Regions from separate parts of the Pseudoduganella sp. jia 9 genome, predicted to be linked through region 3. Evidence: predicted binding sites of a transcription regulator. Region 3 holds the regulator's gene; each other region holds the start of a gene.
What was found. The regulator sigma-54, encoded in region 3, starts transcription at its own class of promoters, with help from an activator protein. The targets are predictions, from matches to a motif close to TGGCANGNAANCTGCTTT.
Positions count from the first base shown of each region.

Region 1: the regulator sigma-54 is predicted to act here: its motif matches at 2,427-2,444, upstream of ACY34H_RS17300 (PEP-CTERM sorting domain-containing protein).
Region 2: the regulator sigma-54 is predicted to act here: its motif matches at 3,500-3,517, upstream of ACY34H_RS19130 (EDSAP-1 family PEP-CTERM protein).
Region 4: the regulator sigma-54 is predicted to act here: its motif matches at 4,088-4,105, upstream of ACY34H_RS21370 (outer envelope protein).

Region 1 covers NZ_JBUPWE010000012.1:131,562-139,370, reverse strand. Annotated here, with positions in the region: gene dnaE (DNA polymerase III subunit alpha) at 1-2,258, opposite strand, end outside; gene ACY34H_RS17300 (PEP-CTERM sorting domain-containing protein) at 2,492-3,064, shown strand; gene ACY34H_RS17295 (sulfurtransferase) at 3,152-4,060, shown strand; gene ACY34H_RS17290 (acyltransferase family protein) at 4,135-5,229, opposite strand; gene ACY34H_RS17285 (TolC family outer membrane protein) at 5,303-6,664, opposite strand; gene ACY34H_RS17280 (HlyD family type I secretion periplasmic adaptor subunit) at 6,666-7,809, opposite strand, start outside.
Region 2 covers NZ_JBUPWE010000013.1:278,014-285,822, reverse strand. Annotated here, with positions in the region: gene ACY34H_RS19140 (ISL3 family transposase) at 1-1,179, opposite strand, end outside; gene ACY34H_RS19135 (IS1595 family transposase) at 1,420-2,349, shown strand; gene ACY34H_RS19130 (EDSAP-1 family PEP-CTERM protein) at 2,480-3,382, opposite strand; tRNA gene ACY34H_RS19125 (tRNA-Gly) at 3,688-3,763, shown strand; gene ACY34H_RS19120 (chemotaxis protein) at 4,018-4,980, shown strand; gene ACY34H_RS19115 (DJ-1/PfpI family protein) at 5,115-5,696, shown strand; gene fghA (S-formylglutathione hydrolase) at 5,736-6,578, opposite strand; gene ACY34H_RS19105 (cation:proton antiporter) at 6,777-7,809, shown strand, end outside.
Region 3 covers NZ_JBUPWE010000004.1:288,399-296,207, reverse strand. Annotated here, with positions in the region: gene ACY34H_RS06235 (monovalent cation:proton antiporter family protein) at 1-345, opposite strand, end outside; gene ACY34H_RS06230 (KpsF/GutQ family sugar-phosphate isomerase) at 480-1,478, shown strand; gene ACY34H_RS06225 (KdsC family phosphatase) at 1,478-2,017, shown strand; gene lptC (LPS export ABC transporter periplasmic protein LptC) at 2,032-2,625, shown strand; gene lptA (lipopolysaccharide transport periplasmic protein LptA) at 2,655-3,239, shown strand; gene lptB (LPS export ABC transporter ATP-binding protein) at 3,240-4,001, shown strand; gene ACY34H_RS06205 (RNA polymerase factor sigma-54) at 4,019-5,491, shown strand; gene hpf (ribosome hibernation-promoting factor, HPF/YfiA family) at 5,599-5,955, shown strand; gene ACY34H_RS06195 (enoyl-CoA hydratase/isomerase family protein) at 6,138-7,220, shown strand; gene ACY34H_RS06190 (amidohydrolase family protein) at 7,276-7,809, shown strand, end outside.
Region 4 covers NZ_JBUPWE010000015.1:220,485-228,293, reverse strand. Annotated here, with positions in the region: gene ACY34H_RS21395 (uracil-DNA glycosylase) at 1-444, shown strand, start outside; gene ACY34H_RS21390 (lysozyme inhibitor LprI family protein) at 451-885, opposite strand; gene ACY34H_RS21385 (cytochrome P450) at 975-1,502, shown strand; gene ACY34H_RS21380 (nucleoside deaminase) at 1,524-2,006, opposite strand; gene ACY34H_RS21375 (BMP family ABC transporter substrate-binding protein) at 2,060-3,142, opposite strand; gene ACY34H_RS21370 (outer envelope protein) at 3,164-4,012, opposite strand; gene ACY34H_RS21365 (GntR family transcriptional regulator) at 4,235-5,131, opposite strand; gene ACY34H_RS21360 (ABC transporter ATP-binding protein) at 5,397-7,022, shown strand; gene ACY34H_RS21355 (ABC transporter permease) at 7,009-7,809, shown strand, end outside.

The DNA.
Region 1 (7,809 bases), on a different contig from region 3:
ATCTCGCGGTGCTCGGCCATTTCCTCGGCCTTCTTCTTGCCCATGGCGCGGCGCAGCATGTCGGCGCCGCCCAGCGAGTAGCCGCCGATGATCTGCGCCATCTGCATCACCTGCTCCTGGTAGACCATGATGCCGTAGGTCTCGGACAGGATGCCCTCGGTGCGCGGGTCCGGATATTCGAACTTCTCGCCGTGCTTGCGCTTGCAGAAGTCGGGGATCAGGTCCATCGGGCCCGGGCGGTACAGCGCCACCAGCGCGATGATGTCCTCGAAGCGGTCGGGCCGCGCATCCTTCAGCATGCCCTGCATGCCGCGCGACTCCAGCTGGAACACGGCCACCGTCTTGGCCTTGGTCAGCAGGTCGTACGAGGCACGGTCGTCCAGCGGCAGCGTCTCCAGGTTGAAGTCCTGCATCGCCGGATCGAGCTCGCGGATGTAGTTCACCGCGCGGTCGAGGATCGTCAGCGTGGTCAGGCCCAGGAAGTCGAACTTCACCAGGCCCACGGCTTCCACGTCGTCCTTGTCGTACTGCGACACCACGCCCGAATCGCCGGACTGCGTGTACAGCGGGCAGAAATCGGTCAGCTTGCCCGGCGCGATCAGCACGCCGCCGGCGTGCATGCCGATGCCGCGGGTAATGCCTTCGACCTGCTGCGCCAGGTCCAGCAACTGGCGCACCTCTTCTTCGTTCTCGAGGCGTTCCTTCAGCAGCGGTTCTTCCTCGATCGCCTCGGCGATCGACACCGGCTTGCCCGGCTTGAACGGGATCAGCTTCGAGATGCCGTCGCAGAAGTTGTAGCCGAAATCGAGCACGCGGCCGACGTCGCGGATCGCGCCCTTCGCCGCCATCGTACCGAAGGTGGCGATCTGCGACACGGCGTCGCGGCCGTACAGGTCCTTGACGTGCTGGATCACCAGCTCGCGCTTTTCCTGACAGAAGTCGATGTCGAAGTCGGGCATCGAGACCCGTTCCGGATTCAGGAAGCGCTCGAACAGCAGGTTGTACTTCAGCGGATCGAGGTCGGTGATCTTCAGCGCGTATGCCACCAGCGAGCCCGCGCCCGAGCCGCGGCCCGGGCCGATCGGCACGCCGTTGTTCTTGCCCCACTGGATGAACTCGGCCACGATCAGGAAGTAGCCCGGGAACTTCATGTTGATGATCGTCTTGTTCTCGAACTCCAGCCGCTCCTCGTAGCGCTGGCGGTTCTTTTCGCGCACCGCCGGGTCGGGGAACAGCTGCAGCAGGCGCTCTTCCAGCCCCTTTTTTGTTTCGGCGATGAGGAATTCGTCGATCGTCATGCCCGGCGTGGGGAAGTTCGGCAGCTGCGGCTTGCCCAGCGTGAGCGTCACATTGCAGCGCTTGGCGATTTCCACGGAGTTCTGCAATGCGGCCGGCAAATCCTCGAACAGGATCGCCATCTCCTGCTGCGTCAGGAAGCGCATCTGCTCGTTGAAGCGCTTCGGCCGCTTTGCATTGGCGATCATTTCGCCTTCGGCGATACAGATGCGCGCCTCGTGCGCGATGAACTCCTGCTCGGACATGAACTGCACCGGGTGCGTCGCCACCACCGGCAGGCGCAGCCTGGCGGCCAGCGCCACCGACTGGCGCACCTGCGCCTCCTGGTTCGGCTGGCCGGCACGCTGGATCTCGATGTAGAAATGCCCCGGGAAGATGGCCGACCACTTCTGCGCGTTTTTCTCGGCCAGCTCCAGGTTGCCGTTGTCGATCGCGCTGCCGATGTCGCCGAACTGCGCGCCGGACAGCGCGATCAGCCCGTTGGCACCGCTCTCGCCGGGCATCACGTCATACGTCTGGTCCTTCAGCGCCTGCAGCCACTCGGTGCGCAGCTCGGCCCGCCCCTTGTACTGGTTGGTCAGCCAGGCCATCGACAGCAGTTCGCACAGCTGCAGGTAGCCCACCCGGTTTTTCGCCAGCAGCAGCAGGCGGCAGGGTTTTTCGCGGTTGTCGTCGTTGGTGATCCACACATCGCAGCCGATCACCGGCTTGATACCCTTGCCGCGCGCGCTCTTGTAGAACTTGACCATGCCGAACAGGTTCGACAGGTCGGTCACCGCCAGCGCCCCCTGTTTGTCCTTGACGGCCGCCTTGACCAGGTCGTCGATGCGCACCAGGCCATCGACGATCGAATATTCCGAGTGCACCCGCAGGTGGACGAAATCGGGCCCGGGCGGCGCGGCGGGTTCGTCTGGCTGGATAACGGGCTGGTCTGCGGACTGGTCTAGGACTTCGGTGCTCATGGGATCGATTGGGCGGTGGTTCGTGCGGCGAAGGCGCTATTTTACCGCCGTTGAGGTGCGGCCGGCCAACGACGCACTGTCGAGCAGTTGTCGAGAAACTTTACATTTTCTGGCCGAGCATTTGATCGAGCTCAACCATCGTGTTGATTTTCCTCAAAATTATCGATCTGGCACCAAGCTTGCTTTTCTACGCTCGAGCGTACCAGTTACTGAATTCCTCTACAGGAGCAATCGTGGGAACCATTGTCAAAAATATGCTGCTGCACGGTGCCCTGCTCCTGGGCGTGCAGGCCGCTGCCTGGGCAAGTCCGATCCTGCTGGTGCAGAACGGCATACTGATGGGTGCCAAGGGCGTCGAGGTGGGCGGCCAGCAATACGATGTGCTGTTCTCGGACACGCGCCAGGCGGCCGACCAGCTGATGTTCGATTCGTACGACGACAGCTGGGCCGCATCCGACGCCCTGAACCGGCTGGTCTTCCAGGGCGTGTACGACACCTCGCCAGCCCGGACCAACGGGTGCTCGAACCCGCTCTCCTGCTCCGTGGTGACCGCGTTCGACATCGGCTTCATTTCCGTGACGGGAGCCGCATTCACCAACACGGCAACCCAGTACCTGGATGTGATCGCACCGTATATCGGATTCGGCAACAGTGCCAATTCGGCACTCATCACTTATGCGAACTGGTCGCTGCGCCAGGAGGAGCAGCAGCAGGCCGTTCCCGAGCCGACGTCGCTGCTGCTGGCCGGCGCCGGCCTGGCGGCACTGCTCGCCGGGCGCAGGCGCCGCGCCGGCACCGTTGCATAAACGGGCGGGAAGCCGCGTCAACGCCGGGGATTGGCAGCCGATACGCTTATAATGTCGGCTGTTCCGCTATTCCGACCCTGATTCCATATGCAAGCTAGCACTCTCGGCGCCCCCGTCCAGGCCGGCGCCGTATCGTCACATTCGGCGCCCGCCGCCGACGTTTTCGTCAATATCGCCGCCTACAAGTTCATCACGCTCGATAACCTCGAAGAACTGCGGCCGCAATACCAGGAAATCACGCAGCGCCTCGGCCTGAAGGGCACGATCCTGCTGACGCCGGAAGGCATCAACATGTTCCTGTCCGGCACGCGCGCAAACATCGACGCTTACCTGGCCTGGGTGCGTGCCGATGCGCGCCTGGCCGACCTGGAAGTGAAGGAAAGCCTGTCCGCCGAGCAGTCCCACAAACGCATGCTGGTGAAGATCAAGGCCGAGATCATCACGATGCGCATGCCGCTGATCAAGCCGGAAGAAGGCCGCGCGCCGTTCGTCGATGCGCGGACCCTGAAGCGCTGGCTGGACCAGGGCCATGACGACCATGGCAAGCCGGTGGTGATGGTCGACACCCGCAACGATTTCGAAGTGGATGTCGGCACCTTCGACAACACCGTCGACTATCGCATCAGGAAATTCACCGAATTCCCGCAGGTGATCGAGGAGCACAAGGCCGATTTCGAGGGCAAGACCGTGGTCACGTTCTGCACCGGCGGCATCCGCTGCGAGAAGGCGGCGATCCACATGCAGAACATCGGCTACGACAACGTCTACCAGCTCGAAGGCGGCATCCTGAAATATTTCGAGGACGTGGGCGGCGCCCACTACACGGGCGACTGCTTCGTTTTCGACTACCGCACCGCGCTCAATCCGCAGCTGCAGCCCACGGAAACCGTGCAATGCTTCGCCTGCCGCGCCATCGTCACCCCGCGCCAGCAACTGGCGCCGGAATACGTGTACGGCGTCTCCTGCCCGCACTGCCACGGCACCACCGCCGGCTGAGGCAAACAGCAAAACTGGGGACGTACCCCTGTTTCCAGGAAAATTGCCAGGAAACAGGGGTCCGTCCCCTGTTTTTAGTCTTGCTTGTTCTTGGCGCCGTAGCTGCGGCGCAGGCGCAGGAAGGGTTCTTCGATGGCGTTGTAGGACAGCGCGGAAATGGCCCAGGTGGCGGCATACGTGGCGACCAGCGCGATGAGCACGTTCCAGCGATGCTGGCCGGTGAAATCGGGCAGGCCGAAGGTGCGCGACAGCAGGTGCAGCACGCCCATGTGCAGCAGGTAGAACGAGAAGCTGATCTTGCCGCCGTGGTCCAGCGTTCGCTCGATCAAGCGCGGCAGCGGGCGCCGGAACGATACCCAGGCAACGATCACCGCGCTCCAGCCGGCCGCTTCCAGCATCGACCACCAGATCCAGAACGTTTTATGGGTATACGGCTCGAACGCGCCGTAGCGCGTTTGCAGCGCGCTGTTGCAGACCACGATCGCGGCCGACAACGGCAGCAGCCACAGTGCGTGCCGCTGCAGCGCGGCGCCGTGCCGGGCGACCAGCAGCGCTGCCAGCATGCCGATCAGGAACTGGTCGAAGCGCCCCACCAGCGTGCTGAAATACATCAGCGTGCTCTTCTCGTTGACATGGAACGCGGCCAGCTTGAAGAACGCCATCAGCGCCAGCAATTGCCACAGGTAGCGCGCACCCTGCTCCAGCGTGAAGCGCGCCAGGAACGGGAACACGAGATAGAAGGTGAATTCGACCGAGATGCTCCACGCCGCGCCGGTCACCGGCGTATAGGACGTGGGCGCCAGCCCCAGGTTCGTGGCCAGCACGTACAGCAGGTCTTGCGGTGCGAACTTGTCGCGGCCGATCGACGTGGCCAGCACGAAGATCGTCAGGAACAGCGGCAGGATGCGCAGGCAGCGGTTGCGCAGGAATGCGCCATAGTCGATCTGCCGCTGGTACAGCGCGATCTGCATGAACAGGAAGCCGGACAGCGCGAAGAACAGCGCCACGCCGGTGTGCCCCTGCGTGACCAACCCGGCCCACGGCGTGGCGATCTCGCGGCCGCCCAGCCCGCGATACTCGAGATAGAAGTGGAACAGGAAGACCAGCGTGACGGCCAGCCAGCGCAACTGGTCGATCCGCGGGTTATACGGCAGGTTGAGCGATTTCATCGGGGCGGCGCGCGCAAATAGCCGCGATTATAACGACGATTCGCGCGCCCGCACCGCCCCTGCCCTGCTCTTTTCAGTCGAAGTACGCCGCCACCATGCGCAAGTCTTCCGCCGACAGCACGCCGGCCGCGGCGCGCATGCGCAGCGATGCCTGCAGGTAGCCGTAGCGCGCCTGCGCCAGGTCGCGCTGCGCCGTGTACAGCTGGCGCTTGGCGTTCAGCAGGTCGAGGTTGATGCGCACCCCGCCCTTGATGCTTTGCTCGGTGGCCTTGATGAGGAGGTTGGCCGAATCGACCGCCTTCACCAGCGCATCGATGCGCCGCACGCTGCTGGCCATCGTGTTGTAGTCCTTGCGCAGCGCGGTCAGCGTCTTGTCGATCTGGCTTTGCAGGTCTTCCTCGGCCTTGCTCTTGTTGGCCGCGGCCTGCCGCGCCTGCGCGCTGACGGCGCCGCCGTTGTACAGCGGAATATTCAGCTGGAAGCCGATCGCATGGGAATCGATGTTCTGGTTGATCGTGTTGTAGGTGTCCGATTCGCTCTTCTGGTAGGTACCCACGATATCGAGCCGCGGCGTATGGCCGGCGCGCGCCTTGTTGAATTCCTGGCGCGCGATCTCGATCCCGTACTGCAGCGTCTTGATGTCCGGGTTGTTTTCCATCGCCATGCGCTTCCACTCGTCGAAGCCCTGGGTGTCGGTGGGCGCCACGCGGAAGCCCGGCCGCAACGGATCGAGCTCGCCGACCTCGCCGCCGATGATGCCGGCCAGCGTGGTCTTTGCGTTGATCACGTTGTCTTGCCCTTCCAGCACCTGCGCCTCGGCCAGGTCGAGCCGCGACTGGGTTTCGATCGCGTCGGTCCGGGTGCCCTCGCCCTTCGTGAACAGCAGGTCGTTGACCTTGCGCTGTTCCAGGTACATGTCGCGCTCCACCTGCACCAGTGCCAGCTGCTCCTGCTGGAACAGCACTTCGAAGTAGGCGGCGGCCACGCGTACGATCACTTCCTGCTGCTGGCTGTCGAATTGCGCCGCGCTGTACTCGCTCTGCGCCTTGCCCTGCTTGTAGCGGGCCAGCGCGTCGAGGCTGACCAGTGGCTGGCGCACCTGCAGCACTTTCGAGCGGGCGATATAGTGCTGGTCGCGCTCCGGCTGCACACTGCCGGGGAACGTCGTCACCGTATGCGACTTGCTGCCGCTGAGGCTTGCGGAAACGCTCGGCAGCAGGGCGGAGCGGCCGATCACCCTGTATTCCTTGCCGCCTTCGGCCGCGTAGTAAGCCGCGTGGAACGCGGGGTCGTTCTGCAACGCCGCCTGGTAGGCCTGCATCAGGCCCAGCGCCGATGCCGCGCCGCCGTGCAGCAGAAGGGCCGCGCCCAGCAGCATGGGCAGGCGGCGCAGCATGGAGGTCCGGCGGATTTTCTTGCTTGTAGGCTTCGTCACGTCACTCCTCCGACATCGCCGAATGGGCACGGTCCATGACGGGCTTCATCAGGTAGCTCATCATCGTGCGCTCGCCCGTCTTCACGAACAGTTCCACCGGCATGCCCGGCACGATTTCCAGCTTCTGGTGGGCGATCAGCTTCGCGCCTTCCGGCGACACCTTCGCCTTGACCTTGTAGAAGGCGTTGCCGGACCTCTCGTCGACCGTGCGGTCGGCCGCCACGTGGATCAGCGTGCCCGGGATATGCGGCGTCTTGTTGATGTTGAAGGCCGAGAAGATCAGCTCCGTCGGCATGCCGGGGTGCACGCGGTCGACCATGTTGACCGGCAGGTCGCCTTCCACGATCAGCGCTTCGCCCGCCGGCACGATTTCCATCATCTTCATGCCAGGCGTGACGACCGCGCCCTTGGTGAAGATGCTGGTGCCGACGACGATGCCGTCCACCGGCGACCTGACCTCGACGTTTTCCACTTCATACGCATGCGCCAGCAGGCGCGCCTGCAGGCCTTCGGCTTCCTTCTGCACGTCCGAAAGCTGGGTGCGCACCTCGCGCTGGTATTCCTGCAGGCGCTGGGCGCGGCGCAGGTTCAGTTCCAGCACCTGGCGCTTCGAACGCGCGATATTGCCGATGTCTTCCGAGATCGCGCCACTGATCTGCGCATAGGTACGCTCCAGGTCCAGCAGGCGGGTGCGCGGAATATAGCCTTCCTTGGCCAGGTCGCGCGAGTTGTCCAGCTGTTCCTTCAGGATGTCCAGCTGCGCCTTCTTGGCGATGCGCGACTCGTCCACGCCCTTGATCTGCGCGTTCAGGCCCTCGATATTTTCCTGCAGTGCGCCAAGCTCGTTCTGCAGCGCCATCTGGCGCGACGTCATCAGCTGGCCCTGCAGCGACACGGCCTGCTGCACTTCGGGATCGTTGCGGTATTGCTCCAGCGCGGCGGGGAACGGCACGGATTTTTCGTTGCGCAGTTCGGCCAGCAGGCGCGCCTCGGCGGCGCGCGCCGTGAAGTACTGCGTGCGCGTGACGGCGGCGGCGGACTTCACCTGCACGTCGTTCATCCGCACCAGCACCTGCCCGGCCTTGACCACGTCGCCATCGCGCACGAGGATCTCGTGCACGGTGCCGCCGGCCTGCAATTGGATC
Region 2 (7,809 bases), on a different contig from region 3:
TTTCAAGAAGAAGTAGGATGCGTCCCGGAATCCGTAAGCCATGCGTTTGATCACTTTGATGCGATTGTTGACGCCTTCCAGGATGGATGAGTTCATCGGATAGATGGCCGAAGCCAAGATACCGCGCCGGTATTTGGCCAAGCGTTTAGCGAACTGGATCAGCGGTGCGATCTGGCTTTCCAGGGCGAGCTTGAGCCAGGTTTTCCATCGACGAGCACCTTCCCAGGCCGATGGCGCATACCAGATCTCTTTCAGTTCGGTCTTGAGCAGGTAGACCGTTGCCAAGGGCTGGTTGGCGGCGAGCAGTTCGTCAAGTTTGATCGCCTGGTCGGTTTTGAGATTGTCGCGATTACGCAGCAAAAGCCATCGGCTGCGCTTGATGACCTGACGGGCTTTTGGCTCTGCACGTAGTGCATTGGCTTGATCGACCCGTACCCGGTCAACGACTTCGCGGCCAAAACGGGCCACGACATGAAATAGGTCGTAGACCACCTCGGCATTGGGGCATTGCTGGCGCACTTCGAGATCCATAGCCGTGTTCATGTCCATCGCCACGGCTTCAATCCGCTGGCAGCCTTCCGGTCCCAGCATCTCGAAAAATGGCCGGATCGCTTCCCGGCTATTGCCTTCTCCAACCCACAATACGCGCATCCGTTCAGCATCGAGCGCGACAGTGGCATAGCGGTGTCCCTTGTGCAGGGCGAATTCGTCCATCACCAGGCGCCGTACACCCTCTGCTGAGAAGTCAGCATGCAAGTGCTTCAAGCGCCGATGATCGATCTCTTTGACGGTATGCCAGTGTAGGCCGGTCAGCCGGGCCACATGTGCTATCGGAAGCAGTTGCGCCAGCGCCTCGACCCACAGGCGCACACGATGCGTAATGCGTGAACGCCGGTCAAGCCAGACAATGTGCTCGGCAACCCGTGCATTACAGTGATGGCAGTCCAGTCGCCGCACTGGCACATCAAGCCAGACGCGTTTGTCCAGAATATCGCGGTCGCGCACCTTGCGTCTTCGGCGCTCATGCACCAAGGCGCAAGGCTGGCGGCACGACCCACACAAAGCATCACTTGTCGGACAGGGTTCGAGAACGATCAGCAGGGAACCGTCTTTCTGTTCTTGGACGGAGTCGAGAATATGGCCTTCCCAAAACGGGAGAGACGACATAGCATTGAGCATGGCGGTGGTTTGAAAGATTGACTTGTTTGGCGACTATCAATCTACCAACTTCAGACCCCCGCCACCACTTCCTGCTCAGATCGTCAATCCCGTCTTCCCCCATTCCCCGCGAAGAACCAAAAAAAGGCGCTGTTCGCTTTAAATCGGTGAACGTCCGACCAGAACCACTGTCTGACCTCCTGTTGAGATACTTCATGTATATCAGGAGGCGCAATGGGCGCGGCCGATGTCAGCGTGGTGTTGAAGGTGCTGGAGCAAGTCCAGCTTTCCGATGCGGAAATCGCTCTTTTGCAGGGCGTTCTCGCCGATCTTGTATTACCCGGCCACTGCCTGCGGCTGATCGAGGAGGCTGCGGGCAACCGATCGTGCCCCGACTGCGGCGGCAAGCGGTGCCACCGCTGCGGCCAGGCCAACGGCTTGCAGCGCTATCGCTGCGTCGCCTGTCGGCGCAGCTTCAACGCCCTGACCGGCACGCCACTGGCTCGCCTGCGATTGCGCGACAAGTGGCTGGCCTATCTGCAATGCCTGATTGAATCGGCCACGGTCCGCGAGGCTGCCGCGCGCGTCGCAGTGGCAAAATCCACCAGCTTCCGCTGGCGCCACCGCTTCATTGCCGCCGTGCGGCAGGAGCCGCGTCCGCAATTGTCCGGCATCGTCGAAGCGGACGAAACTTACCACCTCGAATCGCAAAAGGGCTCGCGGAACCTGGACCGCCCGCCCCGCAAACGCGGCGGCAAGGCGCGCTTGCGGGGCATCAGTGCGGAACTGGACTGCATCCTCGTCGCTCGCGACCGCAACCGGCAAACCTGCGACTTCGTCACCGGCCGCGGCCCGGTGACCGCCGAGCAGTTGGCGAAACACTTGCTGCCAGTGCTGGCGATGGACGTGATGCTCGTGAGCGACGCGGCCAGTGCCTATAAAGCGTTTGCGCGGCAGGCCGGCATCACACATGAGGCGGTCAACGTCCGGGCCGGCATCCGGGCGCGCGGCGCCATCCACATCCAGGGGGTGAATGGCTGGCATAGCCGCTTCAAGACCTGGCTGCGCCGGTTCAATGGCGTGGCCAGCCGCTACCTGGCCAATTACACGGGCTGGCAGCGCGTGCTCGACGCCGCCCGCCTGACGGCGCCCGCGCATTGGCTTCAGTCTGCCGTGGCCGCTAACCACTAGTGCTGCCCGACGGCATGCGACAGCGACCGGCATGGAAAGTTCCGTACCGCTGGGAAAAACCGACTTCACGCGAACAGCGCCAAAAAAAAATCCGCGGCAGGGGGCCGCGGGCGAATTGGAGGAAGGTCGTTCAGGCGCGTGCCGGGCGGCGGCGGCCGATCATCATGGCGAACAGGCCGGTACCGACGATCGCCAGCGAGGCCGGCTCAGGTATTTCCTGCTGCAGCGCACTGACCAGCGTGTTGTGCTGCACCGTGATCTGGTAGTCGTGGTTGGCGAGCAGCGGATCCGACATGCTCTTCAGGTGAATCGTGCCGGTGGCGGGCTGGTACAGCGACGTGCCAGTGTTGCCATGCGTGCGGCTGACGATCGCCATGCCGTTGATCTCGGCGGGCGCATAGTGGAAAACGGACAGGCCGGTGTCGATGTCGATGATGTTGACGCTCCAGGAAATGCGCGCGTTCGCGGTGGTGATGGGGCGGCCTTCCGGCGATGCGTACGCCATCGCAAACGGCGTGGCGTCGAACGAGAACGTCATCGAACCTTCCTTGTCGAGCCGGAACGCCATCGTGTTCGAACTGCCGACCGAGGAGTTGCTGTTGGCGAACTGCATATTGTAGGAAGTGGCCGCGTCGGCCCGCGTCTGCGAGCGCGCGCCGGCCGCCGCGCCGTTCACCGAGATGGCGGAGCCCATGAAGTACTGGTCCGCGTAACCGAAATTCCCGCTCATCGGCAGCAGCGAGTGGTACGGCGTGAAGTTGTTTTCGCCGAAGGCGGGGCAGGGCGCTCCCACGCACTGGTGCGCCACGTTGGGCGTGGGGCCGATCGCCGATTTGCTCTTGATGACGTCGTTCAGCGAAGCGGTGGCGTGCGCATCGTTCACACCGATGAGCTTGGAGAAGTCCGTGTTCTTGTACACGGTGCCGTTGGAGTGCGAGATCTTGAAGTTGTTGATGTCGAGGATGGCCGAGGCGAACGTGCCGGCGCTGGCGAACGGCGTGCAGAACGTGGCGGCCGCGGCTACCGCGAGCAAGCGAAATGGCGATGGCAATGGAAATGGAAACGGTAACGCTGTGCTGGATCGACTCATTTTTATGCCCCTGGAGGTTGGCTGGTTGGCGTGGACCGGTGCGGACCGGCTGCTGTCTCCAGAGCAGAAAATGTACCAGGGAAATTTATGTTGCAATTTCAATGGGTTGACGGTGCTGAGGCCGCTTTCGCCGCGCAAGTGCAAGAAATGCCGACGGTCGCGTAAGGTGGCACACTTGGCAGCAAGGGGCCAGCATGCAATCGACTCTGGTAATTATCAAAACGGTCTGGCATAATCATGCCTCTTCTGCGGGAGTAGCTCAGTTGGTAGAGCGCAACCTTGCCAAGGTTGAGGTCGAGAGTTCGAGACTCTTCTCCCGCTCCAGGATTCAAGACGGCAGCCTTCGGGCTGCCGTTTTACGTTCCGGCGTCGATGTCGGAGCGGATCACGGCTCCGCTTTTCACGGCTCTCGTTCGCAGCCGGCCACCTCCCTGCGCCGCGGTTTCAAAAGTGTTGTTTCTCGGCACTATTGGGCATTGCCTTAATGTTCAGGAACGGCCGTGCGCACGGTTTTCTCGCCTATACTGCGTTCCATCGGGCCGCCTGGCGGCCAGCCATTGATGACCCGGGGATCACAGATGAAAAGCGTACAGCAGGATATTGACGAACGCACCAATCTCACCAACACGAACAAGTTCGAACTGCTGCTGTTCCGCCTCGGCGGCGACGAGAACGGCGACCGTTCCGAGCTGTACGGCATCAACGTGTTCAAGATCCGCGAGATCGTGGCGATGCCGCCGGTAACCGCGGTGGCCGGCGCGCAGCCGCACATGCTGGGCGTGGTCAACCTGCGCGGCCAGATCATCCCCGTGATGGACTTGCCGGCGATCGTCGGCGTCAAGCCGAAAACCGGCCTGAACATCATGCTGGTGACGGAATTCGCCCGCACCACGCAAGCCTTCGCCGTGGAGTCCGTGGACGAGATCGTGCGCCTGGACTGGAGCCAGGTGTTGACCGCCGAAGGCAGCAACGCGACCGGCATGGTGACGTCGATCGCCCGCCTGGATGGCGACACCAGCGGCACGCGCCTGGCGCAGGTGCTGGACGTGGAAACGATCCTGCGCCGCATGGTGCCGGTCGAGGGCAAGGAAGTGGACCCGGAATCGATTCCCACCATCGCGCTGAAGCAGGGCGCCTTCATCCTGGCGGCCGACGATTCCGTGGTGGCGCGCAACCTGATCGAGCAGGGCCTGCAGGCAATGCACGCGCCGTTCGTGATGACCAAGTCCGGCAAGGAAGCCTGGGACAAGCTCAACAGCATCGCGGTCGGCTGCAAGGCCGAAGGCATCGAAGTCAGCGAGCGCGTGGCGCTGGTGCTGACCGACCTGGAAATGCCGGAAATGGATGGCTTCACGCTGACCCGCAAGATCAAGCAGGACCCGCGCTTCTCGAAAATCCCGGTGGTGATCCATTCTTCGCTGTCCGGCAAGACCAACGAGGATCACGTCAAGGGCGTGGGCGCCGATGCCTACGTGGCCAAGTTCGTGGCCGAGGACCTGGCAACTACCATCAAGAGCGTGCTGCACAAGAACCAGCCTTAAGCCTTCGCCATAAAACAAACTGGGGACGTACCCCTGTTTCTCGGAAAAATTGCCGAGAAACAGGGGTACGTCCCCAGTTTTTTGGGTGCTATGATTGCCTTTCCATTAACTGGTAACCAAAGTGGGAGGCAAGCGTGGCAGCAAAAACCATCCTGTTCCTGACCGGCGATTTCGCCGAGGACTACGAAACCATGGTGCCGTTCCAGGCGCTGCAGGCCGTCGGGCATACCGTGCACGCGGTCTGCCCCGGCAAGAAGGCCGGCGACAAGATCAAGACGGCGATCCACGATTTCGAGGGCGACCAGACCTATACCGAAAAGCCGGGCCACCAGTTCGCGCTGAATGCCGCGTTCGACGACGTCGACGTGGCGAACTACGATGCGCTGGCCATCGCCGGCGGCCGCGCGCCGGAATACCTGCGGCTGGACCCGCGCGTGATCGACATCGTCAAGGAGTTCGCCGACGCCGGCAAGCCGATCGCCGCCGTATGCCACGGTGCGCAACTGCTGGCCGCCGCGGACGTGATCCGCGGGCGCAGGATCAGCTGCTATCCGGCCTGCGCGCCGGAGGTGAAACTGGCCGGCGCCGAATTCGCCGACATCGCCGTCGATGCCGCCGTCACCGACGGCCAGTTCGTCACCGCGCCGGCCTGGCCCGCGCACCCGCAATGGATCGCCCAGTTCCTGCGCAAGCTGGGTACCGAAATCAGGCTTTGACCCCCTGCCGCCGTACCGGAATCCGCGCCGGCCGCCGCATCAGGCGGCCAGTTGCGGCGCGTGCCAGCGCAGGTGGTCTTCGATGAACGTGGCGATGAAGTAATAGCCGTGGTCGTAGCCCGCGTGCCGGCGCAGCGTCAGCGGCTGGCTCGCCTTCGCGCAGGCCGTCTCGAACAGTTCGGGTTTCAGTTGCTCGTGCAGGAACTTGTCGGCCAGGCCCTGGTCGATGAGGATCCCGTGCGGGAACGGCGTGCAGCGGTGCGCCATCAGCACCGTGGCATCGTGCTCCGCCCAGGCGAATTCGTCCGCACCCAGGTAGCCCGTGAATGCCTTGCGCCCCCATGGGCACTGGCTCGGGGCGGCGATCGGTGCGAAGGCCGATACCGACTTGAACAGGTCCGGCCGGCGCAGCGCCAGCGTCAATGCGCCATGGCCGCCCATCGAATGCCCGAAGATGCCGATCCGGTCGGCGTCGACCGGCAGTTCGCGTGCCACCAGGTCGTGCAGTTCGTGCAGATAGCTCTCCATCCGGTAATGCCGCGCCCACGGTTCCTGCGTTGCGTCGAGATAGAAGCCGGCGCCCGCGCCGAAATCCCAGGCATCGGTTTCGCCGGGTACATTGGCGCCGCGCGGGCTGGTGTCCGGCGCCACCAGCACCAGGCCCAGTTCCGCCGCCACGCGCTGGGCGCCGGCCTTGATGGCGAAGGTCTCCTCGGTGCAGGTCAGCCCGGCCAGGTAGAACAGCGCCGGCAGCCTGGCCCCTTCGGCATGGGGCGGAATGAAGACGGAGAAGCGCATCGGCAGGCCGGTCGCCTGCGCCTCGTGCGTGTAGAAGCGCTGCACGCCGCCGTGGCATGCGTGCTCGCTGACCAGATCCAGCATGATTATCCTCTTGGCATATCGATAAGTGTCCGCATTGTACTGCACGTCCGAGGTGTGCGACGTGGCGCGTGATCTTGCTATATAGTCATCGAACGGATGAGTTTTCCTTGCATCACCGGTCATAATCAACTACATTCGCGCAAATGTAGTTCCCGCCGATCCTGCCCGGCCCAAGTATTCAACAACAGGAGGAACCTTATGCCAGATTTCCTGGTAATGTCGGCCGATCTCGCCTGGCCGCTCGCTGTCCTGCTCGCCTGGCTTGCCGGCGAATTCATACATCGCTGGACCCGCCTTCCCCGTATCAGTGTATACGGTCTCGTCGGCTTCCTGTGTGCCCAGGCATTCCCCGACCTGTTCGCCACGGAAGCGGGCAATCCCGTCATCGTCATGGCCAACGTCGCGTTCGGCCTGATCCTGTTCGAACTGGGGTATCGCGTCAACCTGAACTGGCTGCGCGTCAATCCGTGGGTAGCGATCTGCGGCCTGGCCGAAACCTTTGCCACGTTCGGCGTGGTGTACCTGATCGCCAGCCTGTGGGGCATGGACACCATGCCGTCGCTGCTGCTGGCGTCACTGGCGATGTCGACATCGCCGGCCGGCGTCCTGCGTGTCATCAACGAGCAGCGCAGCTCCGGGCAGGTCACCGAACGGGTGCTGCACCTGGTGGCGCTGAACTGCGTGCTGGCCGTGCTGACGTTCAAGGTCATCGTCGGCTTCTGGGTATTCAACACGTCCGGCAGCCTGACGCAGGCGATCTCGCTGAGCGCCATCGAACTGGTCATGTCGGCCCTGCTGGGCGCGGTGTGCGGCATGCTGGTACCGGCCGTGCTGCGCCACCTGGGCAACCTGGCGCGCGAGGGCACGCTGGCATTCGCGCTGGTGGTGGTGATCCTCGTCGCGATCACGCATGCCTACGACCTGTCGCCGGTGCTGGCCACGCTGGCCTTCGGCCTGACCGCGCGCCACCGCCGCGTGGCGTTTACCCGCACGCAGCGCAACTTCGGCGCCATCGGCGAGCTGCTGACGATCCTGCTGTTCGTGTTCGCCGTGTCCACGCTGGACTGGAACAACGTCGTCAACGGCGGCATGCTGGCCTTCGTGCTGCTGATTGCCCGCTTCGCCGTGAAGACGGCCGGCGTGGCCGCGTTCTCGCAGCTGTCCGGCATCCCGTGGCGCAAGGGCGTGGCCACCGGCCTGGCGCTGGCGCCGATGTCCGTGTTCGTCGTGC
Region 3 (7,809 bases):
GATGGCCGGCGGCAGGGTGCGGGCGATCACCCAGCCGAAGACGAGGGTCGCCACGATCGTGAGCACAACCTGGGCCATCCCCAGGCCGAACACGTCGCTGCGCATCGACTTCAGTTTCGGCAGCGAGAATTCGAGGCCGATCGAGAACATCAGGAAGACCACGCCGAATTCGGCCAGCGCATGGGTGGCATGGCTATCGTCGGCCAGCCCCAGCGCGTTGGGACCGATCAGGATGCCGACAGCCAGGTAGCCGAGCATGGGCGGCAAATGCAGCATGCGGAAGGCCACCACGCCCAGCACGGCGCTACCCAGCAGCAGGAGAGTCAGTTCAAGGGGGGAGAACACGAAGGTATCCGTGGGTGGGCCGGCGACACAATGGGCATCTGCAGCACTGGTGGGGAGTTTGTAACGTCTGGCAAGTTTTTTGCTTTCCCAATTCGGCTATACTTTCGGGCATGAGTGTAACCCATGAAAAAACAATGCTGAAAGCTTTTGATGCAACAACCGCAAGCCGTGCACTGGTGCTGGCGCGTGAAGCCCTGCAAATCGAGGCCGATGCCCTGGTCGCGCTGCATGACCGCCTGGCAACGGATGAGAGCGTAGGGAAAGCTGTCTCGCTGCTGCTGAACTGCAAAGGGCGCGTTGTCGTTTCCGGCATCGGCAAGTCCGGCCACATCGGGCGCAAGATCGCCGCGACGCTGGCTTCCACCGGCACCCCGGCGCTGTTCGTGCACCCGGCCGAAGCGGCGCACGGCGACCTGGGCATGGTCACGCCGGACGACGCGTTCATCGCCATTTCCTATTCCGGCGAAAGCACGGAACTGATGGCGATCCTGCCCGTGGTCAAGCGCATGGGCGGCGCGGTGATCTCGATGACGGGCAAGCCCGAATCGAGCCTGGCCCGGCTGGCCGACGTGCACCTGGACGTTTCGGTCGCCAAGGAAGCCTGCCCGATGAACCTGGCGCCGACGGCGTCGACGACCGTGACGCTGGCGCTGGGCGATGCGATCGCCGTCGCGCTGCTGGACCTGCGCGGGTTCAAGGAAGAAGACTTCGCCCGCTCCCATCCGGGCGGCGCACTGGGCCGCCGCCTGCTCACGCATGTGCGCGACGTCATGCGCCAGGGCGACGCCATCCCCGCCGTGGCAACCGATACCCGGCTGCCGGATGCACTGATGCAGATCACGCAGAAAGGCATGGGCATGACCGCCGTGGTCGATGCACAATACCGGCCTGTGGGCGTGTTCACCGACGGCGACCTGCGCCGCCTGATCGACAAGGTGCAGGACTTCGGCAAGGTCGTCATCGGCGACGTGATGCATGCGAATCCGCGTACCATCGGCCCTGAAAAACTGGCAGTCGATGCCGTGGCCATCATGGAAGAGCACCGCATCAACCAGATGCTGGTGGTCGACGAACACGGCAAGCTGGTCGGTGCGCTGCACATCCATGACCTGACCCGTGCAAAGGTGATCTGATGACTATTACTTACGACGCGGCTGTCGTCGAACGGGCCGCGCAGGTCAAGCTGTTCATCTTCGACGTGGACGGCGTGCTGACCGACGGCGGTCTGCACTACGGTGCCGAGGGCGAAGCGTTCAAGACATTCAACGTGCAGGATGGCCTGGGCATCAAGCTGCTGCAGGAATCGGGCGTGCTGACCGGGATCATCAGCGCGCGGCGTTCGCCGCAGGTGGTGGCCCGTGCCAGGGACCTGGCGATCGAATTCGTGCACCAGGGCGGCCACGACAAGCTGACGCCGTTCAAGGCGTTGCTGGAGCAGCTCAACCTGTCCGCGGAGCAGGTGGCCTTCATCGGTGACGACGTGGTCGATATCCCGATCCTGTCGCGTGTCGGCTTTGCCGTGGCGGTGCCGAATGCACGGCCGGAAGTGCTGGCGCGCGTGCATCACGTCACGCAGCATCGCGGTGGCCACGGCGCGGTGCGCGAAGTCTGCGAGTTCGTGCTGCGGGCGCAGAACAACTATGAGCGAGTCATGGCCCAGTTCCTGGCCTGAGAAACGGAGAAGCCATGCGCAACCAGCGAACCGCACACCGCTACCGCCTGTCGATCGGCATGATCCTTGCGCTGTTCGGCGCCCTGGGATCGTTCTGGCTGCTCGAGCTGATGAACCGGGCCGGCGAGGAAATGGAAGCCGGCATCAAGGTCGATGAACCGGACCACATCGTGGAGCGCTTCTCGTTCGTGCGCATGACGGAAACGGGGCAGCCCGGCTACATCATCTCGGGCGACAGGCTGACACACCGTCCGTCCGACGATTCGGCGGACATCGACAAGCCGGTGGTGCGCAGTCTTTCCGGCGACAGGCCGCCGATGGATATCCGCGCCGAACATGCCAGGGTCGACCAGGACAACACGCGCATCACGCTGACGAAGAACGTGAACATCCACCGGGTCGCGTCGCCCGCCGCGCGGGACATGCACCTGGCCACCGAGAAGCTGACGATCTACCCCGACGAAGACCGTATGGAAACCGACCTGCCGGTGCGCATGCAGAGCGGCGGCGCCACCGCCACCGGCATCGGCATGCGGGCCAACAATGCCACGCGCCAGCTGCAGCTCGGCCAGGGCACCATCGTGTATCCACCCCGGCCGCGCCAATGAGGCGGATCACAATCGCATAGGAATCGAAGATGAAGAAACTCATGTTGGCGGCGCTGATGCTGCTGGGCGTTGCGGGTCATGCCGCCGCCGAGAAGGCCGATTCGTACAAGCCTACCGAGATCAATTACGGACGCCTCGATGCGGACGACGTCAAGCAGGTCTATACATTCACCGGCGACGTGACGCTCACGCGCGGCACGCTGCGGATGAAGGCCGACAAGGCGGTGGTTACCTACACGCCGGACGGTTACCAGCTGGCCACGCTGACCGGCGGCGGCAAGAAGGTCACGTTCCGCCAGAAGCGCGACGGCGAAGGCGACCAGTGGATGGAAGGCGAAGCCGACCGCATCGAGTACGACGAGAAGGCCGAGCTGGTGAAGATGTACTCGAAGGCGAAGATCCGCCGCCTGGAAGGCAGCAAGCCGAGCGATGAGGTCGAGGGCGAATTCATCTCGTACGACAGCCGCCGCGAGTTCTTCAGCGTGCGCAATACCAGCAGCGGCGCCGACAAGCCGGGCGCCGGGCGCGGCACCATGGTGATCCAGCCGAAGCGCACCGCACCGGCGGCGCCGTCCGCAACGCAACCGCCGGCCGCGCCGGCAGCGGGGAATTAAATGGCGCAAGTGCAGGAAAACTGCAGCAGCACGCTGATCGTGCGCGGCCTGCAAAAGAGCTACGGCAAGCGCCAGGTGGTGCATGACGTGTCGTTGCAGGTGGCGTGCGGCGAAGTGGTCGGCCTGCTGGGGCCGAACGGTGCCGGCAAGACCACGTCGTTCTACATGATCGTGGGCCTGGTCGCGTCGGACGCCGGCACCATCGACCTCGACGGCACCGACATCTCCAGCCTGCCGATCCACAAGCGCGCCACCCTCGGCCTGTCGTACCTGCCGCAGGAAGCGTCGGTGTTCCGCAAGCTGACCGTGGAAGAGAACATCCGCGCCGTGCTGGAGATCCAGAAGGTCGACGGCAAGCCGCTGGGCAAGGCGGCGATCGACGAACGCCTGAACGCGCTGCTGGCCGACCTGCAGATCGAGAAGCTGCGCGAGAACACGGCGCTGTCGCTGTCCGGCGGCGAACGGCGCCGCGTGGAGATCGCCCGTGCGCTGGCGACCAACCCCCGCTTCGTGCTGCTGGACGAACCGTTTGCCGGTGTCGACCCGATCGCCGTGATCGAGATCCAGCGCATCGTGCGCTTCCTGAAGGAGCGCAGCATCGGCGTGTTGATCACGGATCATAACGTGCGCGAAACGCTGGGCATCTGCGACCGGGCGTATATCATCAATCAGGGCAGCGTACTGGCCTCCGGCCGACCCGACGATATCATTGCCGACGAGTCCGTACGCCGGGTATATCTGGGTGAACATTTCCGCATGTGACCGGGCATTAATCAGCTATGAAACAGTCTTTGCAACTGCGCACTTCCCAGCACCTCGCGCTGACGCCGCAATTGCAGCAGTCGATCCGGCTGCTGCAATTGTCCACGTTGGAGCTGCACCAGGAACTGGAACAGCTGCTGACCGATAATCCGCTGCTCGAGCGGCTCGACGACCCGCTCGACCGCTCGGTGCGCCTGCTGGGTGACGGTGCCATCAACACCGCGCAGGCCCCCGGCGAAGCGCCACCGGAAGGCGGGCCACCGCAGGATGCGCCGGCGACGCCCGAACCCGAGCCGTTCGATGGCGGTGGCGAGGGGCTCGATGCCGGCACCGGCGATACCGACTGGAGCAGTGCGGGCAGCGGCAAGGGCCCGGACGACGACGATGCCCGCCCCCAGCTCGAAGCGAGCCACCGCAGCCTGCGCGAGCACCTGATGGAGCAGATGCGCGTGACCGTGCTCGAATCGCGCGACCGGGCACTGGTGGAGCTGATCATCGATGCGCTCGACGACAACGGCTACCTCGAGGAGAGCCTGGAGGAGATCCACGCGCGGCTGCCGGAAGAACTGGAAATCGAGACCGACGAATTGCGTACCGCGCTGAAGATGTTGCAGAGCTTCGACCCGGCGGGCATCGGCGCGCGCAGTGCATCCGAATGCCTGGCCCTGCAGATCCGGCGCATGCCGAATGTGCCGCTGGTGACGCGGCGCATGGCCCTGTGCATCGTTGAAAACCACCTGCAATGGTTCGCCCAGCGCGACTTCAACAAGCTGAAGAAGGCACTCGATTGCGACGACGAAGACTTGCGCGAGGCGCAGGCGGTGATCCGCCAGTGCAACCCGCATCCGGGCGCCGCGTTCGCGGCCGACGTGTCAGACTACGTGGTACCGGATGTGGTGGTGAAGCGGGGGCGCAATGGCTGGATCGTCACATTGAACAACGATGTGATGCCCCGCCTGCGCGTCAACGCGCTGTACGCCAGCCTGCTCAAGCAGGGCAAGGGTGAAACCCAGATGAATGCCCAGCTGCAGGAAGCCAAGTGGCTGATCAAGAATATGCGCCAGCGCTTCGACACGATCCTGCGCGTGGCCCAGGCCATCGTCGAGCGCCAGAAGAACTTTTTCTCGCATGGCGCGGTGGCAATGAGACCCCTTGTGTTGCGTGAAATAGCTGATACACTGGGCCTACACGAGAGCACTATCTCTCGGGTAACAACTCAAAAATATATGCTGACTCCGCATGGCATGTTTGAGTTGAAGTATTTTTTTGGCAGCCACGTGGCAACCGAAGCTGGCGGGGAAGCATCCTCGACTGCGATCCGGGCGCTGATCGTGCAATTCACAGGAGCCGAAGACCCTAAGAACCCTTTATCCGACAGTAAGATTGCGGACATGCTGGGTGAACAAGGCATGGTGATTGCGCGACGCACTGTTGCCAAATATCGCGAAGCATTGAAAATTCCCCCGGTCAGCCTCCGCAAATCCCTGTAAGCAAAACCCTGGCAGCAAATCCTGGTAGTGCTTGGGTTCCTCTGCGCCGCCTTACTTGCTTGGTGGAGAACGCACGAACCTGTAATATCTTCTTTAGGAGTGTGTGTATGAATCTGACCATCAGTGGACACCATATCGACGTTACCCCTGCCATTCGCGAATATGTGCAGAACAAGCTGGAACGCGTCAGACGCCATTTCGATCAGTTGATCGATGTCAGTGTGATCCTGAGTGTAGATAATCTCACCGAGAAAGAGAAAAGACAGAAAGCGGAGATCAACCTGCGGATGTCGGGCAAGACCGTGTTCGTCGAAAGCGTCGCGCAGGATCTTTATGCGGCCATCGACACGCTGATCGACAAGCTGGACCGCCAGGTCATGAAGCACAAGGATAAAGTGCAGAACCACAATCATGAAACCATCAAGTACCTGAGCGAGACCGAAAATCCCGCGTCGACCGCATAACGACGGTCGCAGGTCGCAGTCCCTCGACTGCTGCAACACAAGGGCGCACGATGCGCCCTTTGTTATATGTGGCGCCTGCATGCGCGCCCTGCACACAGGTCTTGCGTACATCCCACGTTTATCCCACATGGTTCGCATCCATGGCTAGAATGAGGCCAATAACGACAACGATGCGAGACACCATGACCGACCACGTCCATATCAAGGTGCGTAACGGCACCGGCTTCATCACACTCGACCGGCCGAAGGCGTTGAACGCGCTGTCGCTCGAGATGATCCGGGCGATCACGGGCGCGTTGCTGGCCTGGCGCGACGACGAGGACGTTGCCGCCGTTGTCATCCGCAGCAGCTCCGACAGGGCGCTGTGCGCGGGCGGCGACGTCCGCTTCTTCCATGCCGCCGGCAGCGCCACGCCGCAGCGCGGCAGTGCCCTGATCGAAGATTTCTTTACCGAGGAATATGCGCTGAATTACCTCGTGCATTGCTTTCCGAAACCCTACGTGGCCGTGATGGACGGCGTGGTGATGGGCGGCGGCATGGGCATCGCGCAGGGCGGACCGCAATGCGGCGTGCGCGTGGCAACCGACCGCACCCGGCTGGCGATGCCCGAGGTGAACATCGGGCTGTTTCCCGACGTGGGTGGCAGCTATTTCCTGGCGCGTGCGCCCGGCAAGCTGGGCGTTTACCTGGCGCTCACGGCGCTGATGATCGGTCCTGCCGATGCGCTGTACTGCGGCCTGGCCGATCATTACGTTCCCGCCCCCGAGCTGCCGCTGCTGGCCGACCTGGTGGGGTCCACCGCCGGTGCCGGACTGCGCGAAGCGGTCGCCATGTTCGCCCGGCCGCTCCGCGGGGAGGCGGGCGCATCGGAACTGCAGGCGCACCGTGCACTGATCGACGACCATTTCGCGCACCGTTCGGTGACCGACATCGTCGCCTCGCTGCGCCGCGACGATCACCCGTTCGCGCAGAACGCGCTGGCCGCGATGGCGCGGCGTTCGCCGCTGATGATGCGCGTGACAGCCGAGATGATACGGCGCGGCGCAACAATGGGCATCGCCGACTGCCTGCGGATGGAGCGCAACCTGGTACGCCGCACGTTCGAGCACGGCGAGGTGATCGAGGGCGTGCGTGCGCTGGCAATCGACAAGGACAATACGCCGCGCTGGAATCCGCCGTCGCTGGACGAAGTGAGCGACGCGATGGTGGACCGCTTCTTCGAACCGGCATGGCCTGCCTGGGCCCATCCGCTGCGCCACCTGTGAGCCTGCCGTCAATTCTCACCGTCCTGGAGGACGGTGTCTCCCGGAGCAATATTTGATGAACCGCCGTGATTTCCTGACATTCGCCGCCGCTTCGCTGGCACTTCCCGCCTGGGCCCACGATGCGCCGGCCAACACCATGCAGGCGGCGGTGCCGCCGGCCGACGCACCCCTGGTGGACCACCACCAGCACCTGTTCAGTCCGGCGATGGCGCGGCTGCTCGACACCGGGGCCGGCGGGCCCTCCGTGATTACGGCGAAGGACATGATCGCGCTGCTCGACGCCGCCGGCATCCGCCGTGCCGTGCTGCTGTCCGTCGCCTACGTGTGGGGCAGTCCGGCGCGCAAGATCGAGGACGAGTATATGAAAGTGCGCGCCGAGAACGACTTCAACGGCGCGCAGGCCGCGCTATACCCTGACCGGCTGCTGGCCTTCTGCAGCGTCAATCCGCTGAAGGAATATGCGCTCGAAGAACTGGAACGCTGCGCCGCGCTGCCCGGCCTGAAGCATGGCCTGAAACTGCATTTCGGGAATTCGGACGTGCAGCTGGAGTTGCCCGAACACGCCGCGCGGCTACGGCAGGTATTCGCC
Region 4 (7,809 bases), on a different contig from region 3:
ATGGGTTTCTGCTTCTCCGTCCCGGACGGAAACCGCCCGCAGCCCAGCCTGCAGAACATCTTCAAGGAACTGGAAAGCGACCTCGGTGTACAGCGCACCCGCACCGACCTGTCCGACTGGGCGGAACAGGGCGTGTTCCTGCTGAACGCCGTGCTGACGGTGCGCGCCCGCGCCGCCGGTTCGCATGCCGGCAAGGGCTGGGAAACGTTCACGGACACGGCGATCCGCACGCTGTCGCAGGAGCGCGAGCACCTGGTGTTCATCCTGTGGGGCAGTTATGCGATCGCCAAGAAGGCGCTGATCGATACGACCAGGCACCTCGTCATCACGTCGCCCCATCCGTCGCCGTTGTCGGCGTACAAGGGGTTCTTCGGCAGCAGGCCGTTTTCAAAGGTGAACGAGTATTTGCGGGCGGTGGGGAAGGAGCCGGTCGAGTGGGCGTAAATCGATCTACTTGCGTGGTATTCCCGCTGCAAGCCGCGTCAATGCCAACGTACGTTCGGTGTTGAGCGCATAAACGCACGCCAGCCGGCGCAGTTCGAGCGCCGCCCCTATTGCCCCTCCGCCGAGTGACGCGGCAAAGGCACATTGCGCATCGCGGTACTTCAGGAAAACGCTTGTCGACGTGCGCAGCCAGTCGCGCGAGCTTGCGATGAACCGCTCATCCTCGTCCCACTGGTCTATGGACGTCCCTGCCCTGGCTTCCGCTTGCGCAAGCGCTTTCGTGCTTTCGCGCACCTTGCCTTGCAGGCACTCGCGCAAGGCGGCCTGGGAAAATTCGCCGCATTGCTCAAGCACCTCTGTAGCAGCGTCCCGGTGTTGTGTGCCATGGGCAATCGTGAATGCCATCGCACAGGCAATCGCAAAGCTGGTCCTTATCCACATGTCCCCTCCTGCCACCAGATCCGATACGGCCGATAGATCATCCTTCTCAGCCAGCCGAAGGCGATCGCCATGGCCGATTCTAATGGCTGTTGTGGAAGAATCCGCAAGCGCTGGCGCGCGCGCAGCAGGAAGTCCGCCTGCATGCGCCCGTACCGACAGTGGAAAGCATCGGCGCGCTCGATTACCTGGAGGCCTGCGCGCTCGAAGCGATGCGGCTGAAACCGCCCGCGCCGTTCCTGCCGCTGCAGGCGCTGCGCGACACCACGGTGATGAACGTGCACCTGCCGAAAGGTACGCTGCTGTGGTGCTCGCTGCGGCATGACAGCGTGGACGAATCAGTATTCCCCGATCCGCAAGGCTTCGATCCGGGGCGCTGGCTGGCGGGTGGCGGGGGGAACCGGCAGGTAGCGCTGCCGTTCGGCGCCGGGCCGCGCACATGCCCGGGGCGTTACCTGTCGCTGATGGAAATGAAGGTGGCGATGGCCGTGCTGCTGGGGCGCTTCGATATCGCCGACGTGCGGGCGCGCGATCGGGTCGAGCCGGCGGAAGTGCTGGGCTTCGTGATGGCACCGACGCCGCTGACGATGCGGCTGCGGCAGCCGAAAACCGGTGTCTGACACCGCTATTGGCCGGGTTTGCTAATCCTTGCGCCAGAATCCGGCATGCGACAGTTTCGCTTCCTCTTCGCGCAGCGGCCCGATCACCTCGGTGGGCCGCTGCCCTGCGGCGAATACTTCCCGGCACGGCAGCGACAGGGTCGGGTTTTCCGGATCGCTGCCGGTCAGCGACAGCAGCGTCGCTTCGGACATCGCGTACACCACCCGCCCGACGCCGCTCCAGTAGGTGCCGCCGGCGCACATCGCGCAGGGCTCGGCGTTCGTGTACATCGTGGCGCCGGCCAGTTTTTCGGGCGGATGCTGCGACGACGCGATGCGCAGCGCGTTCATCTCGGCATGCGCGGTGCGGTCGCTGCTCGATGCGTTCATCGCCTGCGCGATCACGTTGCCGTCGGCGTCGGCGATGATGGCGGCGAATGGGTGATGGCCCTCGTCGCGCGAGCGCTGGGCCAGCGCGAGCACGTCCGTCAGGAACTGGTGGTCGCGCGCTGTTGGTTCGGTCATGGATTCTTCTCGAAAAACGCGGGACGGCAAGCGCCGTCCCGCGACATGGGGAATTACTTCGGAATCGTGCCTTCCACGCCCTGCACGTAGAAGTTCATCGACATCAGGTCCTTCCACGGCATCTGCACGCCGGCGGCCACCTTGACGGCGCCCGACTGGTCCTTGATCGGGCCGGTGAACGGCGCCGCCGTGCCGGCCGTGAAGGCGGCCTTCTTCGCTTCGAAGAGCTTGGCCGCGTCGGCCGGCACCGCCGCGTTCAGCGGCGACATCTTCACCATGCCTTCCTTCAGGCCGCCGTGCACATGGCCGGTTTTCCAGGTGCCCGCCAGCACGCCCTTTGCGACCTCGGTGTAGTAGTTGCCCCACTGGTTGGTGCTGGCCGTCAGGTGCGCCTTCGGTGCGAAGCGCTGCATGTCCGAGTCCCAGCCGAAGGCGTATTTTCCCTTTTCCTGGGCCGCCTGCAGCGTGGCCGGGGAGTCGGTGTTCTGCGTCAGCACGTCGGCGCCCTGGGCGATCAGGGTTTCCGCCGCCTGGCGTTCCTTGGCCGGGTCGTACCAGCTGTTGACCCAGATGATCCGGGTCTTGATCTTCGGGTTCACGCTTTGCGCGCCCAGCGTGAAGGCATTGATGTTGCGGATCACTTCCGGTACCGGGAACGAACCCACGAAGCCGAGGGTATTCGACTTCGTCATCTTGCCGGCGATGATGCCCTGCAGGTAGGAGCCTTCGAACAGGCGCGCCTCGTAGGCGCCCATGTTCTTCGTGGTCTTGAAGCCGGTGGCGTGCTGGAACACCACGTTGGGGAACGCCTTCGCCACTTTTTCCGTGGCGTTCATGTAGCCGAACGAGGTGGTGAAAATGAGCTTGTTGCCATCCGCCGCAAGCTTGCGGATCACGCGCTCGGAGTCCGCGCCTTCCGGCACGTTCTCGACGTAGGTGGACTTCACCTTGCCGCCCAGCGCCTTCTCCATTTCCAGGCGGCCTTGCTCATGCGCATAGGTCCAGCCGGCATCGCCAACGGGGCCGATGTAGACGAAACCGACCTTCAGAGGTTCCTGCGCCTGCGCCGGGGCGATGGCGGCCGCGCCCAGCGCGGCGGACAGGGAGGCAAAGGCGAGCAGCTTGCGACGATTCATGATGTTCCTCTTTCAGGTTGGTCAGAAGTGGTATTCGGCACGTACCATCGGGGTTCGTGCGGTGGCGCCCGGAACGGTCTTCGACGGATTGCCGAACTTGTTCTTCCAGTACTGGTAGGCCACGCCGATCTTGAAGGTCTTCGGGTTCGCGCCGAGCAGCGAACTGACGTCGTACATCAGCTTCATGTCGACATTGATCTCCACCGCCGTCGGCCTGCCGTATTCGTTGATGCCCTTGGTGCCGATGTAGTTCGCGTAGCCCTCGAATTCCAGCGGCGCGTTCGGGATCGGAATGCTCCAGGAGCTGAACAGCGCCGCATGGGTGTCGTAGCGGTAGCGGTCGGTCGCGGTCTGCGTGAAGCCGTTGTACGGCGCGTTGGATTCATGCAACGCCACCAGGCTCACGTTCAGGAAGCCCGGCACGTCGAACATCACCGTGGGACCGAGCACCAGCATGCGCTTCTTCGAGTTGTAGCCGGCATCGGACTTGCTGTTGATGTCGAAACCGGCCGTGATGCCCACGCCGCGCACCGGGCCGAAGGACATGTTCTTGCCGGTGACCTTGCCCAGGTCGACGGTATGGCGGTACAGCGCGTAGGCTTCATGGGCGCCGGACTTGGCGCCGACCGACGATGGGTCGTTCTCGTCCGACATCAGGTAATCGACACTGAAGAAATTGCTGCCGTACTTGTAGCCGCTGGCGTGGCTGAAGTTCACCACGTGCTTGACGATGTCCGCGCCGTTGTAGGGCTCCGAGAATTTCGAGCCGTAACGGTAGCTCAGCGACGTGTCGCTCCAGTCGGCGGCCTGGGCGGCGCAGGCGCAGGTGGCGGCGAGGGCGAAGGTAGCAGCAAAACGAATGGTGTTCATGCGGGGTCCTTGTAAGTGTTGTGTAACGGATTGCATCCAATGTGCCGATCGATTGCATGCAACACGACAGTACCTTTAGCAAGTACCGGGCCACCCCGCTGTCTCCTCTACGAAATGTCCGTCGCTGTGTAGGACCGCACCAAGACGGATCGCTCCAACGCTGCCGATGTGCTTTGCCGGTGCATTATGCACACAATTTTGGAGCGTTTTGTATACAATTTTTCAGCACCCGGCCAGTGCTTCGGCCAGGCTCAATTTGCGTTCCGGTGTGCCCAGATGCAGGCGTGCCTCGATCTCTTCGAGATGATGTTCGATCAGTGCCGTGGCGCCCTGCTCGTCGCCGTTCTCGATCAGCGCGAGCAGGTCGTGGTGTTCGTGGTTGCCGCACATCGGCACGCCCGGGTTTTCATAGACGGCGATGATCAGCGACGAGCGCGATACCAGTTCCACCATGAAGCGCTGCAGCACCGAGTTGCCGGCCAGTTCGGCCAGCAGCAGGTGGAATTCGCCGCCCAGGCGGATCCAAGCGGCACGGTCGCCGCTGCGGCGTGCCGCTTCTTCCGCATCCAGCGCGGCGCGGATGCGGCCGATCGACGCCGGCGTGACGTGGCGGATCACCAGCGGCACGATGGCGCGCTCGATGGCGCGGCGCGCGGTAAACACGTCGCGCGCTTCCTGGGGGGAGGGCGATGCCACCACCGCGCCGCGGTTCGGCCGCAGCACCACGATATGGTCGTGCGCCAGCCGCTGCAGCGCCTTGCGCACCGTGGTGCGGCTTACTTCATAGAGCTCGCAGAATTCCGCCTCGCCCAGCCGGGTCCCCGGCGGCAGCTTGTGGCTCATCACGGCATTCACGACGGCGCTGTAGATGCGCAGGTCGACGGCGGCGGCGCCGCGTTTTTTACCGGACGCATTGCCTGCTGCATTACCTGGTGCATTGCCTGCTGGATGACTTGCTGTACTACTTGCTGCATTGCTTGCTGCATTGCCTGCAGCCTTGTTCGCGGGCTTGGCTGCCATCTCGACGGCTCCTTCGATGATTCCTTCATTTGCCGCCGCCGGTTCGGCGGCGCGCGCGCGGCGGCCTGGTGGGCGCTCCGCTGGGGTGTGCTTGCTCATTGACAGTCTCCGCTTTCGGTTCGGGATCGGGCGGGATCGATCCGCACGCGATCGTAATGGCAAAGCAGGAACCGTGCACGGCAGTGGCCGGTATCGCCTGGAACACATGCACGGTATTGGCGCGATAGTGCACATTTGATGGTGCAATTTGTATACAAATTGGAGCGTCGCTTGTCCAGTGACGCGCCAGCTCGTCCGTCGTGCCTGCCAAAGTGATGGCATGCAACTTGCACAGGCTTTGCCGTTACCCATGATGGAGGCGCAGATGAGCGAACCACAGAGCAGCGAACCACGGGCCGCGCCGCCCGGGCGGCATAAGGCCGAACCGCGGCTGCGCTTGCTCGGCATTTCAAGGATCTATCCGTCCGTCGTCGCCAACGACAGCGTGGACCTCACGGTGATGCCGGGCGAGATCCACGCGGTGCTGGGCGAGAATGGTGCCGGCAAGAGCACGCTGATGAAGATGATCTACGGCGTGACGCGGCCCGATGCGGGCGAAATCCTGTGGGAAGGCAAACAGGTGACGATTCCATCGCCGGCCGCGGCGCGCCGCCTCGGCATCGGCATGGTGTTCCAGCATTTCGCGCTGTTCGAAACGCTGACCGTGGCCGAGAACATCGCGCTGGCGCTGGACGAGAAGATCACTCCGGCCAAACTGGCGCCGCGCATCCGCGAGGTCTCGGCCCGCTATGGGCTGCCGCTCGATCCGGAGCGCCGCGTGCACAGCATGTCCGTCGGCGAGCGCCAGCGCGTGGAAATCGTGCGCTGCCTGCTGCAGTCGCCGCGCCTGCTGATCATGGACGAACCGACCTCGGTGCTGACGCCGGACGCGGTGCAGAAACTGTTCGTGTCGCTGCGCCAGCTGGCGGCCGAAGGCGTCAGCATCCTCTATATCAGCCACAAGCTCGACGAGATCCAGGCGCTGTGCGACAAGGCCACCGTGCTGCGCGCCGGCCGCGTTTCCGGCACCGCCACGCCGCGCACGCAGACGGCGCACGAACTGGCCGAACTGATGATCGGCGGCGACCTGCCCACCTGCACGCTGGTGCCGCGCGAGCCGGGCGAAGTACGGCTGGCGCTGGACCGGCTGTCGCTGCCCAGCCCCGATCCGTTCGGCACCGACCTGCGCGACATCACGCTGGAACTTCATGCCGGCGAGATCGTCGGTCTGGCTGGCGTGTCCGGCAACGGCCAGCAGGAATTGATGAAGGCCATATCCGGCGAGGTACCGCTGCGCCAGGCAAAGGGTATCCGCCTGTTCGGCATCGACGCGGGACGGCTGAACGCGGCCGCGCGCCGCCGGCTCGGGCTGGGTTTCGTGCCGGAGGAGCGGCTGGGGCGGGGCGCGGTGCCCGGCATGTCGCTGGCCGACAACGCACTGCTGACGGGCTACCTGGCCGATGGCGCCGGCATGCTGCGCAACGGTCTGTTGGGTGGCCTGGTCCGCCGTGGTGCGATCCGTGCCTTCGCCGACAGCGTCATCGCCCGCTTCAAGGTGAAATGCGGCGGTGCCGGCGCGGCGGCTTCCAGCCTGTCCGGCGGCAACCTGCAGAAATTCATCGTCGGCCGTGAGATCGCGCTGGCGCCGAAGGTGATGGTGCTGGCGCAGCCCACGTGGGGCGTCGACATCGGCGCGGCGATGCTGATCCGCCAGGCGATCATCGATTTGCGCGACCAGGGCGTGGCCGTGCTGGTGATCTCCGAGGAACTCGACGAACTGTTCATGATGTGCGACCGCATTGCCGTGCTGGCCAAGGGCCGGCTGTCGCGCGCGGTTCCCGTCGCGCAAGCCACCGTCAACCAGGTCGGGGTATGGATGAGTGGCGACTTTTCCACAGCCGCGGAACCGGCCGATACGAACGAAAAAGGAAACCTCCATGTCCCGGCTTGAAGCCCGCCCCGCACCCTCGCGGGCGATGATGCTCGCATCGCCGCTGCTCGCCGCGCTGGCGATGCTCGTCACCGGTTCGATCCTGTTCCTGTTCCTGGGCCAGGAACCGCTGCACGCGTTCCATGTGTACTTCATCAAGCCGGCCACCACGCTGTACGGCGTGGGCGAACTGCTGCTGAAGGCCACGCCGCTGATCCTGTGCGGCGTGGGCCTGGCGATCGGTTTCCGGGCCGACGTGCATAACATCGGCGCCGATGGCCAGCTGACGGTGGGCGCCATCACCGCCGGCTGCGTGGCGCTGTATTTCGATGGCGTGGAAGCGCCGTGGGTGCTGCCGCTGATGCTCGTCGCCGGCGCGCTGGGCGGCATGGCATGGGCGGCGATTCCGGCCTTGCTGCGCACGCGCTTCAACACCAGCGAGATCCTGGTCAGCCTGATGCTGGTGTACGTTGCCTACCTGCTGCTGAGCTACCTCGTGCACGGCCCGCTGCGCGACCCGGACGGTTTCAATTTTCCCCAATCGAAGATGTTCGGCGACTCGGCCACGCTGCCGCTGCTGGTCGAGGGCTTGCGCGTCAATGCGGCGTTCCTGCTGTCGCTGGCGGGTGTCGTGGGGGCGTGGTTCTTCTGCCGCCACACGTTCGCCGGCTACCGGATGCAGGTCAGCGGCATGGCGCCGGCCGCCGCGCTGTACGCCGGCTTCTCGGCGCCGAAGAACGTGTGGCTGGCGTTCCTCGTCAGCGGCGCCATGGCCGGCCTGGCCGGAGTGGGCGAGGTGGCCGGCCCG